3 regions of the Methylosinus sp. sav-2 genome follow, and region 2 is predicted to be linked to each of the others. Evidence: predicted binding sites of a transcription regulator. Region 2 holds the regulator's gene; each other region holds the start of a gene.
What was found. Region 2 encodes LexA, which represses DNA repair genes until DNA is damaged. Its sites were predicted from a motif close to TGTTCNNNNTGTGTTCNG; they were not measured.
Positions count from the first base shown of each region.

Region 1: recA (recombinase RecA) is a predicted target of LexA. The motif match lies at 713-730, and genes of this name have one in related genera.
Region 3: EDE12_RS15270 (YifB family Mg chelatase-like AAA ATPase) is a predicted target of LexA. The motif match lies at 3,737-3,754, and genes of this name have one in related genera.

Region 1 covers NZ_SOEJ01000001.1:1,067,529-1,072,651, forward strand. Annotated here, with positions in the region: gene pyrE (orotate phosphoribosyltransferase) at 1-550, opposite strand, end outside; gene recA (recombinase RecA) at 882-1,961, shown strand; gene alaS (alanine--tRNA ligase) at 2,227-4,893, shown strand; gene EDE12_RS04985 (cyclic nucleotide-gated ion channel) at 4,890-5,123, shown strand, end outside.
Region 2 covers NZ_SOEJ01000002.1:214,780-219,902, reverse strand. Annotated here, with positions in the region: gene EDE12_RS07215 (GNAT family N-acetyltransferase) at 1-157, shown strand, start outside; gene EDE12_RS07210 (AsmA family protein) at 168-2,048, opposite strand; gene lexA (transcriptional repressor LexA) at 2,291-2,995, opposite strand; gene EDE12_RS07200 (DUF5615 family PIN-like protein) at 3,156-3,554, opposite strand; gene EDE12_RS07195 (DUF433 domain-containing protein) at 3,551-4,204, opposite strand; gene EDE12_RS07190 (LLM class flavin-dependent oxidoreductase) at 4,324-5,123, opposite strand, start outside.
Region 3 covers NZ_SOEJ01000009.1:105,352-110,474, forward strand. Annotated here, with positions in the region: gene EDE12_RS15250 (DUF2794 domain-containing protein) at 302-715, shown strand; gene EDE12_RS15255 (Bax inhibitor-1/YccA family protein) at 798-1,571, opposite strand; gene EDE12_RS15260 (hypothetical protein) at 1,923-2,597, shown strand; gene EDE12_RS15265 (lytic murein transglycosylase) at 2,631-3,500, opposite strand; gene EDE12_RS15270 (YifB family Mg chelatase-like AAA ATPase) at 3,828-5,123, shown strand, end outside.

The DNA of each region.
Region 1 (5,123 bases), on a different contig from region 2:
CCTTTTCGGCGAGCTTTTCCGCGGCGCCTTCCTCACGGTCGATCACGACCAGCGCGCGCGTCGCTCTCGCCTCCGGGTGCTCCTCCACCATGCCGGCGATGGCCTCCAATATAGAGCCCCCCGTCGTCGCCACATCGTCCACGATCAGCGCCTCGCCGCCCTTGGGCACATAGCCGTCGATGCGCTCCTTGGCGCCATGGCCCTTGGCCTCCTTGCGCACGAAGAAAGCCTCGACCGGCGCGCCCTTGGGAAAGCTCACCGCGGCGATGGCCGCCACCATGGGCACGGCGCCCACGGCCAGCCCGCCGACGCCCTTTATCCCCTGCGCCTTCATATAGTCGACGACGATATCGGCGATGAGATGCGCGCCCTCCGGCAGCATGGTCGTCTGGCGCAGCTGGAAGAGATAATTGCTCTTGCGGCCCGAGGAGAGCGTGAAATCGCCGCGCAGCAGCGAATGCGTGTCGATCAGCCGATGCAGCCGCGCCCAGCGCGGATCGGCGGAATCGAGAACGGCGTCGGGACGGGAAGGCGCGCGCGTGTCGCTCATGGGCTGTCGAAACTCCGCTGTCGATCGTGAGAAATAGGCCGGGAGCCGGCTGCGGTCCCTTACGCCGAGGAACTCGCGGACTTCAAGCCGGTTCCTTCCCCTGGCTCGCGCCCGGCCTGCCCTTGGCTCGCGCCCGGCGGGGCGAAGCGGGGAAAAATCATGCGGAACAAAAAAAGAACTTGGCGAAGAGAACAAATGCGATACAATCTGCCCATCCGATCTTCGCGTCCGATATCGCCTGATCCTCGCAAGTCTTTCACCGCTCTTTCGTTCCCGGGCCGCATCTCGCGTTGCGCCTGCCGCCCTGCCTGTGCCAGAAGGAATCATCGCCGTGAGCCAAGCCAATCTCCGCCTCGTGGAAGGAACCTCCGTGGACAAGACCAAGGCGCTGGACGCCGCTTTGTCGCAGATCGAGCGGGCCTTCGGCAAAGGCTCGATCATGCGGCTCGGCAAGAATCAGAAAGCCGTCGAGATCGAGACCATCTCCACCGGCTCGCTCGGGCTCGATATCGCGCTCGGCGTCGGCGGCCTGCCGCGCGGCCGTGTCGTGGAGATCTACGGGCCGGAATCATCGGGCAAGACGACGCTGACGCTGCATGTGATCGCCGAGGCGCAGAAGAAGGGCGGCGTCTGCGCCTTCGTCGACGCCGAGCATGCGCTCGATCCGGTCTACGCCCGCAAGCTCGGGGTCAATCTCGAGGAGCTGCTGATCTCGCAGCCGGACACGGGCGAGCAGGCGCTGGAGATCACCGACACTCTGGTGCGCTCCGGCGCGGTGGATGTGCTCGTCGTCGATTCGGTCGCCGCGCTGACGCCGCGCGCCGAGATCGAGGGCGAGATGGGTGACGTGCAGCCCGGCCTGCAGGCGCGGCTGATGAGCCAGGCGCTGCGCAAGCTCACCGCCTCCATCTCGCGCTCCAACACGCTCGTCATCTTCATCAATCAGATCCGCATGAAGATCGGCGTGATGTATGGCTCGCCGGAGACGACGACCGGCGGCAACGCCTTGAAATTCTACGCTTCCGTCCGGCTCGACATTCGCCGCATCGGCTCCATCAAGGACCGCGACGAGGTCACCGGCAATCAGACCCGCGTCAAGGTCGTCAAGAATAAGGTCGCTCCGCCTTTCAAGCAGGTCGAGTTCGACATCATGTATGGCGAGGGCATCTCCAAGGTCGGCGAGCTCGTCGATCTCGGGGTGAAGGCCGGCGTCGTCGAGAAATCCGGGGCTTGGTTCTCCTATGACAGCCAGCGTCTCGGCCAGGGCCGCGAGAACGCCAAGACCTTCCTCAGGCAGAACAAAGAGGCCGCCGAGCGGATCGAGCAGGCGATCCGCGAGAATTCGGGCCTCATCGCCGAGCGCATCCTCGACGCCGGCGGCGAGGAGGATGGCGCCGGCGGCGAGGAGTGAGTCGGGCGATCGCCGAAGGTGAAGCGAGGACGGCCCACCCTTTGAGGGAAGGGTCGGACGGCGCAGCCGTCCGGGGCTGGGTTCCACCACGGAGACTCCAGAACATCACTCCCTTCTGCGATCCGCGCGGCCTGTTCCACTTCGCGGACAAATGCTCTAGAAGGGCTCGGTTCGCGCCGGGCCTTTTCCTTTTCCCAGCGACGGTTACGGCCGAGCGCGCGTTCGATGGCCATTTGTGCCGAACAAGCGGGCGACAAGAACCGATATGAGTGGCGTCAACCAGATCCGTTCGACCTTCCTCGACTATTTCTCGCGCAATGGACACGAGAAGGTCGCATCCTCGCCGCTCGTCCCGCAGAACGACCCCACGCTGATGTTCACCAACGCCGGCATGGTGCAGTTCAAGAATGTCTTCACCGGCTTCGAGAAGCGCCATTACGCGCGCGCCACCACGGCGCAGAAATGCATGCGCGCCGGCGGCAAGCACAATGATCTCGACAATGTCGGCTACACCGCCCGGCATCTGACCTTCTTCGAGATGCTCGGCAATTTCTCCTTCGGCGATTATTTCAAGGAAGGCGCGATCGAGCTCGCCTGGAATTTCGTCGCCCGCGAGCTCGCCCTGCCGCGGGAAAAGCTGCTGGTCACTGTCTATCACGACGACGATGAGGCGTTTTCGCTGTGGAAAAAGATCGCCGGCTTCTCCGACGATCGCATCATCCGCATCCCCACGGCCGATAATTTCTGGAGCATGGGCGACGTCGGCCCTTGCGGCCCTTGCTCCGAAATTTTCTTCGATCAGGGCGACAGCGTCGCCGGCGGCCCGCCCGGCAGCCCGGACGAGGATGGCGACCGGTTCCTGGAATTCTGGAACCTCGTTTTCATGCAATATGATCAGACCGCGCCCGGCGAGCGCGCGCCGCTGCCGCGGCCCTCGATCGACACAGGCATGGGTCTCGAGCGCATCGCCGCCCTGTTGCAGGGCGTGCATTCGGTCTTCGAGGTCGATCTTTTCCGCCGCCTTATCGGCGCCGTGGCCGACGCCACCAACGTCGATTCGGCCGGACCGCAGGCGGCGAGCCATCGCGTCATCGCCGATCATTTGCGCGCCGCGGCCTTCCTCGTCGCCGATGGCGTGACGCCCTCCAATGAGGGCCGCGGCTATGTGCTCCGCCGAATCATGCGCCGCGCCATGCGCCACGCGCAGCTTCTCGGCGCCGCCGAGCCTTTGATGCATAGGCTCGTCGGCGCCCTCGTCTCCGAGATGGGGCTCGCCTATCCCGAGCTGACGCGCGCCGAAAGCCTCATTCGCGACACGCTGCTGACCGAGGAGACACGCTTCCGCCAGACTTTGGCGCGCGGTCTCTCCATCCTCGACGAGGAGAGCGCCTCGCTGACCGCAGGCGCGAGCTTTTCCGGCGAGACCGCCTTCAAGCTCTACGACACTTACGGCTTTCCGCTCGATCTCACCGAAGATGCGCTGCGCCCGCGCGGGATCGTTGTCGACAAGCCGGCTTTCGAGAAAGCCATGGAGCGCCAGCGCGCTGAGGCGCGCAAGGCCTGGGCCGGCTCCGGCGAGACGGCGACCGAGGCCGTCTGGTTTGCGCTCGAGGAACGTCTCGGCGCGACCGAATTTCTCGGCTATGACCGGGAGAAGTCTGAGGGCCAGATTGTCGCCCTTCTCCATGAAGGGGCGGAAACGTTCCGGCTCGAGACCGGCGCACGCGGCGCCGTGCTGCTCAATCAGACCCCCTTCTATGCCGAATCGGGCGGCCAGATCGGCGATATGGGCGTCATGCGCGCCAAGGGCGTGCGCTTTCGCGTCACCAATACGCAAAAGAAGGTTCACGGCCTTTTCGTCCATGAGGGCGTGGTGGAGGAGGGCGCGCTCGTCCCCGGCCTCGCCCTTGAGCTGGAAGTCGAGCACGCCCGTCGCAACGCCGTGCGCGCCAATCATTCGGCGACGCATATTCTGCACGAGGCTTTACGCCGCGTGCTCGGCGATCATGTCGCGCAAAAGGGCTCGCTCGTCGCGCCGGATCGGCTGCGCTTCGACTTCACCCATCCCAAGCCGCTGAGCGAGGAAGAGATCGCCGCCGTCGAGCAGATCGCCAATGAGGTGGTGCAGGACAACGCCCCGGTCGAGACGCGGTTGATGGGCCAGGACGAGGCCATTCGCTCCGGCGCCCGCGCGCTGTTCGGCGAGAAATACGGCGATGAGGTGCGCGTCGTCGCCATGGGCCATGCCCCCGTCGACGTCGATCGCGCCTTTTCGGTCGAGCTCTGCGGCGGCACCCATGTGCGCCGCACCGGCGACATCGGCCTCATCAGCATCGTCTCGCAGGGCGCCGTCGCCTCCGGCGTGCGCCGCATCGAGGCCAAGACGGCGGAAGGCGCCCGCGCCCAGCTCGTTTCCGAGGCCAAGGCGCTGCGCGAGATCGCCGCACTCGTGCGCGCCTCCGTCGAGGAGGCGCCCGCCCGGCTCGCGAGCCTGATCGAGGAGCGCAAGAGCCTGGAGCGCGAGCTCGCCGACGCCAAGCGCAAGCTGGCCATGGGCGGCGGCGGCAATGGCGGGGCGGAGCCGATCCGCGACGTGGCCGGCGTCAAGCTGTTCGCCAAAGCGGTCAGCGGAATAGACGCCAAGGATTTGAAGTCGCTGGTCGATGAGGCCAAGAAGACGATCGGCTCCGGCGTCGTCGCCATCGCCAACGCTTCGGTCGATGGCAAGGCTGGCGTCGTCGTCGGCGTGACCGCCGATCTCACCGCGCGCTACAACGCCGTCGATCTGGTGCGCGTCGCTTCCGAGAAGCTCGGCGGCAAGGGCGGCGGCGGGCGGCCAGATCTCGCCCAGGCCGGCGGTCCCGACGCCACAGCGCTCGAAGCCGCGCTGACAGCGATCGAGGAGACGCTGCGGGTCAAGGCGGCGCAGTGAGCGAGCGAGGCGGCGCAGAGACCGAGGAGTCGCCGTCCCGCCTCCGTCGCCGCGTCCATATTCTGCTCGACAGCGGCGGCGTCGGCGACCGCGCCGCGCAAATCACCCATGGCGCGCTGATGGCGCTGGTCATCCTCTCCGTCGGCGCGGTGATCCTCGAATCCGATCCCGATCACGCCGCGCGCTATGGCGCGCTCTTCCGCGCCGTGGAATATGTCGCCGTCGCCGCC
Region 2 (5,123 bases):
CGAAGTAGCCGCCCGCCTCCTCGTCGTGCACGCGATCTCGCCGACGGCGGAGGCCTTCTACCGCCATCATGGCTTCATGCGGCTGCCCGTGGAAACGCCGACGCTGGCGCTCGATCTCGTGAAGCTCGAACGGGTGATCGGAAAAGAAGCGGGCTAGGGGAAAAGCCTCACCGCTCCTTCGCCGCGCCCGCTTCCGGCTCGACGCGCGGCAGCAGCGGCGCGGCCGCGCCCGAGCGCTTGATCAGCGCGGCGGCGTCCGGCGCGAAGACGGGATCGTCCCAGGCGCCGGAGAGATCGAAGCCGATCTGCACGCCCTTCTCGCGCGGCTTGCCGGCGGCGTCGGCCTCATTGGCCTGCGCCTTCATCGCGAGGCTGCGCTCGGGAATGCGCGTCTGGCCGGCGAAGGCCAGCGCGAAGCCCGGCCCATGCGCCTGGCCGTCCTCTATATTCGCGGTTCCTTTGACGATCTTGATGGTCGCGCTGGCGCGATCCACCAGCGAATGGCCGGAGCGAATATCCATCGCGCTCGACAAAGGCCGCTTGTCGACGCGGCGCAGCGCGCGCTCGAGATCTATGCCGCCGACCTCGCCCTCGCTCAGCGTGAGGCTGGCGCGGCCGTCGAGATCGCGCGTGATCTGCGCGACGCTGTCGCCAGTGGCGTCGAGCGTGAAATTGGCGTCCAGCGCGCCGCCGAGATCGGGCCGTGCGGCGAGGTCCCAGGCGAGCGCGCCGGCGTCGACCCCGGTCAGCTGCGCATTGCCGTGAAACTCCAGCGCGCCCGCCGCATTGGCGGCGAAAGTGGCGCGGCCCTTCACCGTCCCCTTATAGGCCTGCGCCTCGGCGAGCGAGAGCTCGAGCCTTCCGCCGCGCAGCAGCAGCGATAGAGCGGCGTCCTCGAGATTCAGCCGCAATATGCGGGCGCGCGTCGCCGAAAGTCGTAGATCGACATCGGCGTCCTGAATATTCGGCAGGGTGAAAGCGTCGCGGCTCCATTGGCCGTCGGCGCCGGAGAGCGGCGGCAGATCGGCGATCATCGGCTTCAGCGACACGAAATTGCTGGCGAGAGTCGCATGGACGATGGGCTTGTCGCCCTCGTGGCGCAGCGCGAATGTGCCCTCGAACTCATTGTCGTCGGCCGAGAGCTTCACATCGGTGAGCTGAAAATCGCGCAGGCCGACGCTGGCCTTGGCGGAGAGCTGCACATTCTCGAAGGCGCCGGGCAGCGGCGCGCTCACCTTGGCGAGGCCGAGCGCATGGCGCAGCGAGGGCGAGGAGGCGGTGAGGCGCCCCATATAGCGCGGCTTGGCGCCGATCTGGCCGAAGCCTTCCGCCTCCAGACGGACGCTGTCCGAATCGAGCCGCACAGTGACCGGCGTCTGCTCGCCGCGCAGCAGCGCGCCGGGCTTCAGCACCCAGAGCATGGCGCGCGGCCGCTCGCCGCCCCAGGAGAAAGCGGCGTCGAGCGTCGCCGGCGAGCCGACGGTGCGCCAATCGAGCGTCGCGTCAATGTCCTGCAGCGTTTCCTCGCCGCCCGAATATTTGAGCCTTGCGACGCCGGAGACGATGGAGACGCCGCCGAGCCGGGCGCGATCGGCCTTCTCGGCCGCCGGCGTCGAGGGCCGCGCCGCCGCGGCGCGCACGGCCGCGCCGGCCGTGCTCATCGGCTTGCGATCGAGATCGACCTCTATGGCGGGGCGGATGAGCTCGATATCGGCGATTTCCAAACGGCCGGCGAGCAGCGGCAGCAGCAGCACATTGCCGTGCAGCCTCTCGGCCTCGATAGTCAGCGCCGCATTGGGATCGGCGAAGGCGATGCTGTCTATGGTGATGTGCGGGCGCGGCAGCAGCGAGAAGGTCGAGCGGCCTTTGGCGGCGATGAACAGCCCGGAGGAGGCGTTGAGCTGGCCCGAAATCTCCTCGAGCAGCGCATTGGTCGAGAAGGTCCAAGGCGCGAGCGCCGCGCCGAGCGCCACTGCGGCGACGGCGCCGAGAGCGATCAGCCAGCGGCGCGAGAGGCGCGGGAAAGGCAGGCGGCGGCTTTGGCCCAAGGGCTTGGATCCTTCGATTTCGCGCAGCGGGCCGGTCGAGTGCGACATTCCATCGTCCATGTAGAAAAGAAGCGGGCGGCCGCGGGCCGCTGGCGACACAGCGCGCGCCCTCGGCGAGGGCGCGAGACGAGAGCAACATGCCTTTATCGCTCTGCCGCTACGCGAAAAGGCCCGCGCGCCAAAAGCGCGCGAGGCCGGACCATGGCGGCAAAGGGCGGCGAGATCGTGGCGGCGCGAGGCTCTCAGTATTTGCGCAGAAGGCTGACCAGACGCCCCTGGATGCGGACGCGATCCGGCCCGAAAATGCGCGTCTCATAGGCCGGATTGGCGGCCTCCAGCGCTATGGAGGCGCCGCGCTTGCGCAGGCGCTTCAATGTCGCCTCCTCCTCGTCGATGAGGGCGACGACGATATCGCCGGTGTCGGCGCTGTCCTGCTTCTTCACCACGACGACGTCGCCGTCGAGAATGCCGGCCTCGATCATCGAATCGCCGCGCACCTCGAGCGCGAAATGCTCGCCGCCGCCGAGCATATCCGGCGGCAGGCTGATGGTGTGGCTGCGATTCTGCAGAGCGGAAATGGGCGTGCCGGCGGCGATGCGGCCCATGACCGGAATCGCCACCTGCTGATCGGACTCCGGCTCGCCGGCCGGGACGGGGCGCACGCGGCCGAGCGCGCCCTCAATGACCGAGGGCGAGAATTTGCCGCCGCGCGCGGCGACGCGAGGCGTCGCCGATTCGGGCAGGCGCAGCACCTCGAGCGCGCGGGCGCGATTGGGCAGTCGGCGGATGAAGCCGCGCTCCTCGAGCGCGAGAATGAGCCTGTGAATGCCGGATTTGGAGCGCAGATCGAGCGCGTCCTTCATCTCGTCGAAGGAGGGCGGCACGCCGGTCTCCTTCAGGCGCTCATGGATGAAGCGCAGCAGATCGCTCTGTTTCTTGGTCAGCATGGAAGCCCCCCGGCGCCGCCCGCCCGCGTCGCGCCACGTCCGAACCCGGCCATGATGGCGCGGGTTCATAAACAAATCATGAACGGGAGGATAAGCGTTCTCGGTGCGTTCTGCAAGGGCGGTGACGCGAATACCCAATTGGTCGAGCGCTGAGCCCAATTCAACGCTTGATCGAGATCGTTCCCGGATAAATCTCGACGAAAACACGCCTTCCTTCGCGGTCTCGGCTTCGGCGCCACTCGTGCTCGATCACCGACATCGCGTCTGCAGCGCGCTGCGCAGCCTTCACGGTTTCACACGAAAATTTGATAAGGCTCAGATTTATAAATCGCCTTTTACTGATCCCATTTTCTTTCGCGAGCTGCTTCATATCGCCGTCGAGGCTCACGAGGATCGCCTCGTTTGCTTCGGCCAATGTGCAAACAAGCGGGTCTGGCGACCCTCGCGCGCCGGCGTCTCGAAGATAGATTACGTGGTGTCCCGCATCGGAAAAGACGCGCCCGACGCTGTCCGGCACGCATTCATCGAGGAACAAACGTAGGCGAATCTTCTCTGTCACGCGGCCTTGTTTTTCGACTTGTAAGAAATAGCGGCTTCTATGTCTTCTCTCGTAAGCGTCGGATATTCAGATCGAATCTGCTCGACAGTGTATCCAGCGTCGGCAAAGCTCTTGATCGCTTTCACAGGAACTCGCGTCCCAGCGATTACGGGAGAATTACTAACGACGTGCCGATGCGTCTCCACCGTCCCTATCATCGAAGAGGAGCGTTCAGACATTTGCTGCACGTCGCGCTTGGTATCCGAGACCACTTTTTCAAGCGGTATCCCTATCGCATATTGTCCGCTGACGATCTCTTTTTGCTTCCCATCGGCTGGGTCTACAAAATTCACTTTCCGCTTGAGAACATACAGAGTCGTTCGAGCCCATGCTCCATTGTCCATGGAGCACAGCCTTTTTGCCACTTCGCGAATATGCTGCACCGACACAGAATACTGCTTCGTCAGCACATTCAACACTCTTAAGGCGGCGATATCCTGAAACGAATAGACGCGACTGAACGGCGCACGACGATCCGTGGCGGCAAACTGTGGGCAAAACAGTCGCGTCTTGTCCCAATAACGGAGCTGATTCACAGTAATCCCGGTAAGACGGGACGCCTGCTCCTCCGTAAAGGCCGAAACGATCTCATTAGGCGGATTGTGAGCCATAAAGCACCCTACCGCGTTTAAATAGGCCGCAAAAGATAGAAATTCGATGGCCGAACCATGACAGGCGCCGATAGCCGCTGGAACGCAACGGTTATGAGAGCGGAACTCAATCGCCCCCTCTACTGCGCCGCCGCCGCCTCCACCCCCAGCATCGGCCGCACATGGCGCGCGAAATCCTCGAGCGAGCGCAAATTTTTCTCTGGGTCGCGGGAGATCGGCTTCAGCAATATCGCCCGCGCGTCGGTCTCCTCGCGATAGGCGGCGATCTTCTCCGCCACTTCGTCGAAATCGCCGATCAGCGAGCGTTGCAGCAGCCCTTCCTCGGTCAGCGAGGCCGGCGCCGCGCCGTCCTGGCGGGCGAAATTGCCGCGCATGCGCTCGGCGAAGCGGGAGAGGAAGGGAACAGCCTCGGCCAGCGCCTGCTCGCGGCGCGGCGCAGCGAAATAAAAGCGCGCCATGGTGAAGCGCGGATCGCCCTCCGGCCCCGCGGCCTCGCGATAAATGCGCAAGGTCTCCTTGATCTGCTCTATGGGGAAAGGCGGGCCGGCCATCACGCCATGGCCATTGCGCGCGGCGTAGCGAATCGCCCCCGGCGTGGTGGTGGCGAGATAGGTGGGGATGGGCTTTTGCAGCGGGCGCGGCGTGAGGCTGAGGCCATTGGCCTCGTAATGCGCGCCGGTGAAAGTCACCTTGTCCTCATAGAGCAGGCGGTTGACGAGGCCGAGCGCCTCCAGAGTCATCTCCCGCGTCGAATCCTTGCCGGCGCCGAAATGGCGATTCTGCAATTCGAAAGGTCCGCCGCGCGCCACGCCAAAATCGAACCGGCCCTTGGAGAGAAGGTCGATGGTGGCGACATCCTCCGCCACCTGAATCGGGTTGCGGAAGGCGAGCAGCACCGCGGCCGAGCCGAGCCTTATCG
Region 3 (5,123 bases), on a different contig from region 2:
AAACAAGACGGGCCGCCCGAGCGTCGCCCGGCCGGCCCGTCCATCGCCACGAACTCATGTGCTCGAAAAGCGCCCTTCCGGGGGGCTGGGGGGCTGACGAAATCCGGAAAAACGGCTTCCCGAGCGTGTCGAGGCAATGGGCTAGATATTGGTCGGCTCCTTTGGCGGACAAGGGGCTCGATATTGGCGAAAATGTGAAATCTCGGCCAGGCGCGCGAGGCCCATCGTCGTCTCATTGTCATCTTTGTCTTGCCCTCGCGCATTTGCCGCGCGATCATGCCCAAGAAATGAGGAAAGCGGCATGAGCGAGACGGAGACGACCGATCCCAGCCGGCGGCGCGGCCTGCTCTCTGTCGTGGCAGGCCGCGCGACGAATGATGCGGACCGGGCCAGGGCCGCGCCCGAGCGCAGCGCTCCGCTCGTGTCCTTCGATCGGCGTGAGCTGCGACTGCTGCTCGATCTCTATGGCGCCAAGGTCGCCGCCGGCGAATGGCGCGATTACGCCATCGATTTCTCGCCCGCCAAGGCGGTGTTCTCGGTCTTTCGCCGCGCCAGCGAGGCGCCGCTCTATCGCATCGAGAAAAATCCCGAGCTGGCGCGCCGTCAGGGCGCCTATTGCGTCGTCGCCGCCGGCGGCCTCGTCATGCGCCGCGGCCATGATCTCTCGCGCGTCGTCGCAGTGCTGCAAAAGAAGCTGGAATTGGTGCGCGACTGAGCGAATTGGCGCGCGCCCGGCAAAAGAAAAGGCCCCGCCGGAGCGGGGCCTTCCTTTATCCCGGATCGGATCGATCGTCCGATCAGTCGTTGCGCTCGCCGAAGAGATAGAGCAGCGACTGGAACATGTTGATGAAGTCGAGATAGAGCGACAGAGCGCCGAAGATACTCTGCTTCTGCACCATCTCCTGGCCATAGCCGGCGTTCTGATAATAGCCGTCCTTGATCGACTGCGTGTCCCAGGCGGTGAGGCCCGCGAAGATGAACACCGACAGGATCGACAAGGCGAACTGCATCGCGCTGCTCTGGAAGAACAGATTTACGAGGCTCGCGAGCACGAGGCCCCACAGGCCCATCACCAGGAAGGAGCCGAAGGCAGAGAGATCGCGCTTCGTCATATAGCCATAGAGGCTGAGGCCGCCGAAGGCCGCCGCGGTGATGAAGAACACCTTGGCGATCGACGCGCCGGTGAAGACGATCATGATCGACGACAATGACAAGCCCATCACCGCCGAGAAGGCGAGAAACAGGTTGCGAGCCGTCGCCGCGGAGACGCGGTCGGCGCGATAGCCCAGGAAGAACACGAAGGCCAGCGGCGCCAGCATCACCACCCATTTCAGCGGGCTGGTGTAGAGCATCTGACCGAAAGGCGTGAGCGCGATCTGCCGCCCGCCTTCCTTGGCCACGGCGAGCATATGCGTGCCGAGCGCGACGACGCCGGTGACGCCGAGACCCAGGACCATATAATTATAGACGCCGAGCATATAGGCGCGCAGGCCCTGGTCGATCTCGGCCGTGCCGGCTCTGGAGACCCCGCCCCGGTAGCCGAAGCTCGTGTTGCGGTCGAAATTGGACATAGCATCCTCTCGAAAAAGGCCGCGCGGCCCGGTCTATCCGGCCAATCGGCGCGGTCCTCGCCGTCGAATATGGCGTGCGGCCCGCGGAAAAACAAGAGTCCGCGGGCGCAATGCGGCAAAGTTCACGCCATGCCGAGCAAAACGCAAGCAAAAGGCGCAGTATAGGACTCGCGACGGGCCGCAATTCTATGCCGGGAGGCGGACAAAAGCCGAGCCCGTTCACGCTCTTGCCGCTCCGTGAGAATGCGCTAACATGCCGCATTGTCGCAGGCGGCGAGCGACCGGGTCGGCCGAACCGGCTCTCGCTTCGTCGTCGGAGCGAAGGCGCCCACGGAACGAGGCCCGCAACACATGATCCATGGGGGAATCATCATGTCCGACAGCGGTCTTGCCCCGTTCTGGCGGTCGATCGATGGGTTTCTGCGTCCTGCGACTCGTTCCGCGCCGCCCGTTCTTCTCGTCCTTCTGCTGACGCTTCTCGGCGCCGCGGCCCCCGCCTCGGCCCATGGCCGGCTCGGCTCCGCGGAGGGGCGGTGCCGGCTGTTCATCGGGCCGGACATTATGAACTTCACCGGCTATCTGCCGGACGCCTCCAAGAATGAGTTCTGCGAGGATATTCCCGCGACCGGCCACACGATCATCGCGCTCGACGCCGAGCAGGACGAGCTGCGCGACATGGCGGTGGAGATCAGAATCGTCAGGGATATCGGCAGCGAGGAGAAAGAGAACGCCGACCTAGACGCTGTGACCGTCGCCTATCGCGGTCCGCGAACCTATCCGACCGGCACGATCAATTTCGAGCACGACTTTCCCGACGCGGGCTATTTCGTCGGCATAGTGACCGTGACCGGCGACCATGGCGAGCGCTGGGTGTCGCGCTTCCCCTTCTCCGTGGGCAAGAGCTTCATGCGCACCCTGCCCCTCTATCTGCTCATGGGCGTCGGCGTCATCGCCATGTTCTTCATCTATCTACGGCACCGGCCGATCCATTCGCTGAAGACGGCCGACGCCGAGCCGGCGGAGTAAGCCCTCCGCAGACCATGCCGAAAAGCGGCCGCCTCATCGCGGAGCGTCTATTCCTGATGAGCGCGTGTCGCTCGCGCCTTTGATCTTATCGGCGAGCAGGGCGATGGTCTTGGAATAGACTTTCGCCTTGTTCCACTCGAGCAGCGCCGGAAAATTCGGATCGCCCTCGTCCCAGCCGGCGCCCGGCTTCCAGCCGTAGCCATGCAGAAAATTGGCGGTGGAGGCGAGCACATCCGCCGTGTTGTGAACGAGATCGCGCTTGCCGTCGCCGTCGAAATCCACCGCGAATTTCAGATAGGACGACGGCATGAACTGCGTCTGGCCGATCTCGCCCGCCCAGGCGCCGCGCATTTGCGCGGGATCGAGATCGCCGCGCTCCACGATGCGCAGCGCGTCCAGCAGCTCGGCGCGGAACTTGTCGGCGCGACGGCAATCATAGGCGAGCGTCGCCAGCGCGCGAATCGTCGAAAAGTCGCCGAGATAAGAGCCGAAATCCGTCTCCAGCCCCCAGATGGCGACAATGACCGGCCCCGGCACGCCATATTTCTGCTCGATGCGCTTGAACAGCGCCGCATGCTTCTGCAGCAGCGCGCGTCCCTTGCTCACGCGGAAGGAATTGGCCATGCGCGCCGAGAATTGCTCGAATGTCTGGCGGAACACTTTCTGCCCGCGATCATGCGAGATCACCGAGCGGTCGTAATAGACGTCGCGGAGCGACGAATCGATCGCCGCCTTGGAAATTCCGGCCGCGGCGGCTTCCTTCTCGAAGCTGCTGAGCCAGGCCTCGAATCCCTCGCCATTGCGTCCGCATTCGGCCGCTTGCGCCTTCGGCGCGCCGAAGCCGATCGCCAGCGCCAAAGCCGCGGCGCCGAGCGCCCTCGTCATCCGTTTGTTCTGAGACATATCGCCGACCCCATCTCTCGGGCGAAGCCCTTTGCGCTCTCGAGGGCGATATCCCCCCAGCGCGAATTTCTGATCGATCGAACGGCCCTGTCCGATCGGAAAGCGCTCTTTGCTCACGAGAGCGCGGCCGCACGATGGCGACGCTTTCGCGAAAAGCCGAAATTGCCGATCCTTGAAACCGGCCTCAGACTAGCTCTCGCCGGTTAGCGGCCGGTTGCCGAAGCATGGCCAATTTTCGTTCTCATATTGTTCTTGCCGCGGCGAAATCGCCCGTCTACTATGGCGGCGTTTGCGTCAGAGCGATATCGGGGTCTCGGAGCTTTCGTCATGGTGGTCAGAGTCGCGACGGTCGCCTTCGAGGGCATAGAGGCCAAGCCCGTCGACGTTCAGGTGCAGATCGCCAGCGGCAATGTCGTGTTCACCCTCGTCGGCCTCGCCGACAAGGCGGTCGCCGAATCGCGGGAGCGGGTGCGGGCGGCGCTCGTCGCCTCCGGCCTCGCCCTGCCGGCCAAGCGCATCACCGTCAATCTCGCGCCGGCCGACATGCCCAAGGAGGGCAGCCATTATGATCTGCCGATCGCGCTCGGCGTGATGGCGGCGATCGGCGCCATCCCCTCGGATGCGCTGGACGGCTTCACCGTGCTCGGCGAATTGGGGCTCGACGGGGCCATCGCGCCGGTCGCCGGCGTTCTGCCCGCGGCGGTCGCCGCCAACACGCGCGGCCATGGGCTCATCTGCCCGCGCCAATGCGGGCCGGAGGCGGCCTGGGCGTCGAGCGACATGGAGGTGATCGCGCCGCGCTCGCTGATCCAGCTCGTCAATCATCTCAAAGGCGTTCAGGCGCTCTCGCGGCCCGAGCCGGCCGTGCGCGCGGCGGCGACGGCGCTGCCGGACGTCTCCGACATAAAGGGCCAGGAGAGCGCCAAGCGGGCGCTGGAGATCGCGGCGGCCGGCGGCCATAATCTCCTGATGAACGGCCCGCCCGGCGCCGGCAAATCCATGCTGGCGGCGCGCCTTCCCTCCATTCTGCCGCCATTGTCGCCGCGCGAGCTTCTGGAAGTCTCGATGATCCATTCCGTCGCGGGCGAGATCGCCGGCGGCGAGCTCACCGATCGGCGCCCGTTTCGCGCGCCGCATCATTCCGCCTCCATGCCGGCGCTGGTCGGCGGCGGCTCCCATGCGCGTCCGGGCGAGATCTCGCTCGCCCATAATGGCGTGCTGTTCCTCGACGAGCTGCCGGAGTTCCAGGCGCAGGCGCTCGATGGCCTGCGCCAGCCACTGGAGACCGGCGAGGTCGCCGTGTCCCGCGCCAATCATCGCGCCGTCTATCCGGCCCGCTTCCAGCTCGTCGCGGCGATGAACCCCTGCCGCTGCGGCCATGCGCTGGAGCCGGGCTTCGCCTGCCGCCGCCAGCCCAATGAGCGCTGCATCGCCCAATATCAGGCGCGGCTCTCAGGCCCGCTGATCGACCGTTTCGACCTCAGGATCGAGGTTCCGGCGGTCTCGGCGGCCGATCTCGTGCTGCCGCCGCCGGCCGAAGGCTCGGCCGAGGTGGCGGCGCGCGTCGCCGCGGCGCGCGAACGCCAAAGCCGACGCTATGCGGCTCTCGGCCTTCCCGGCTCC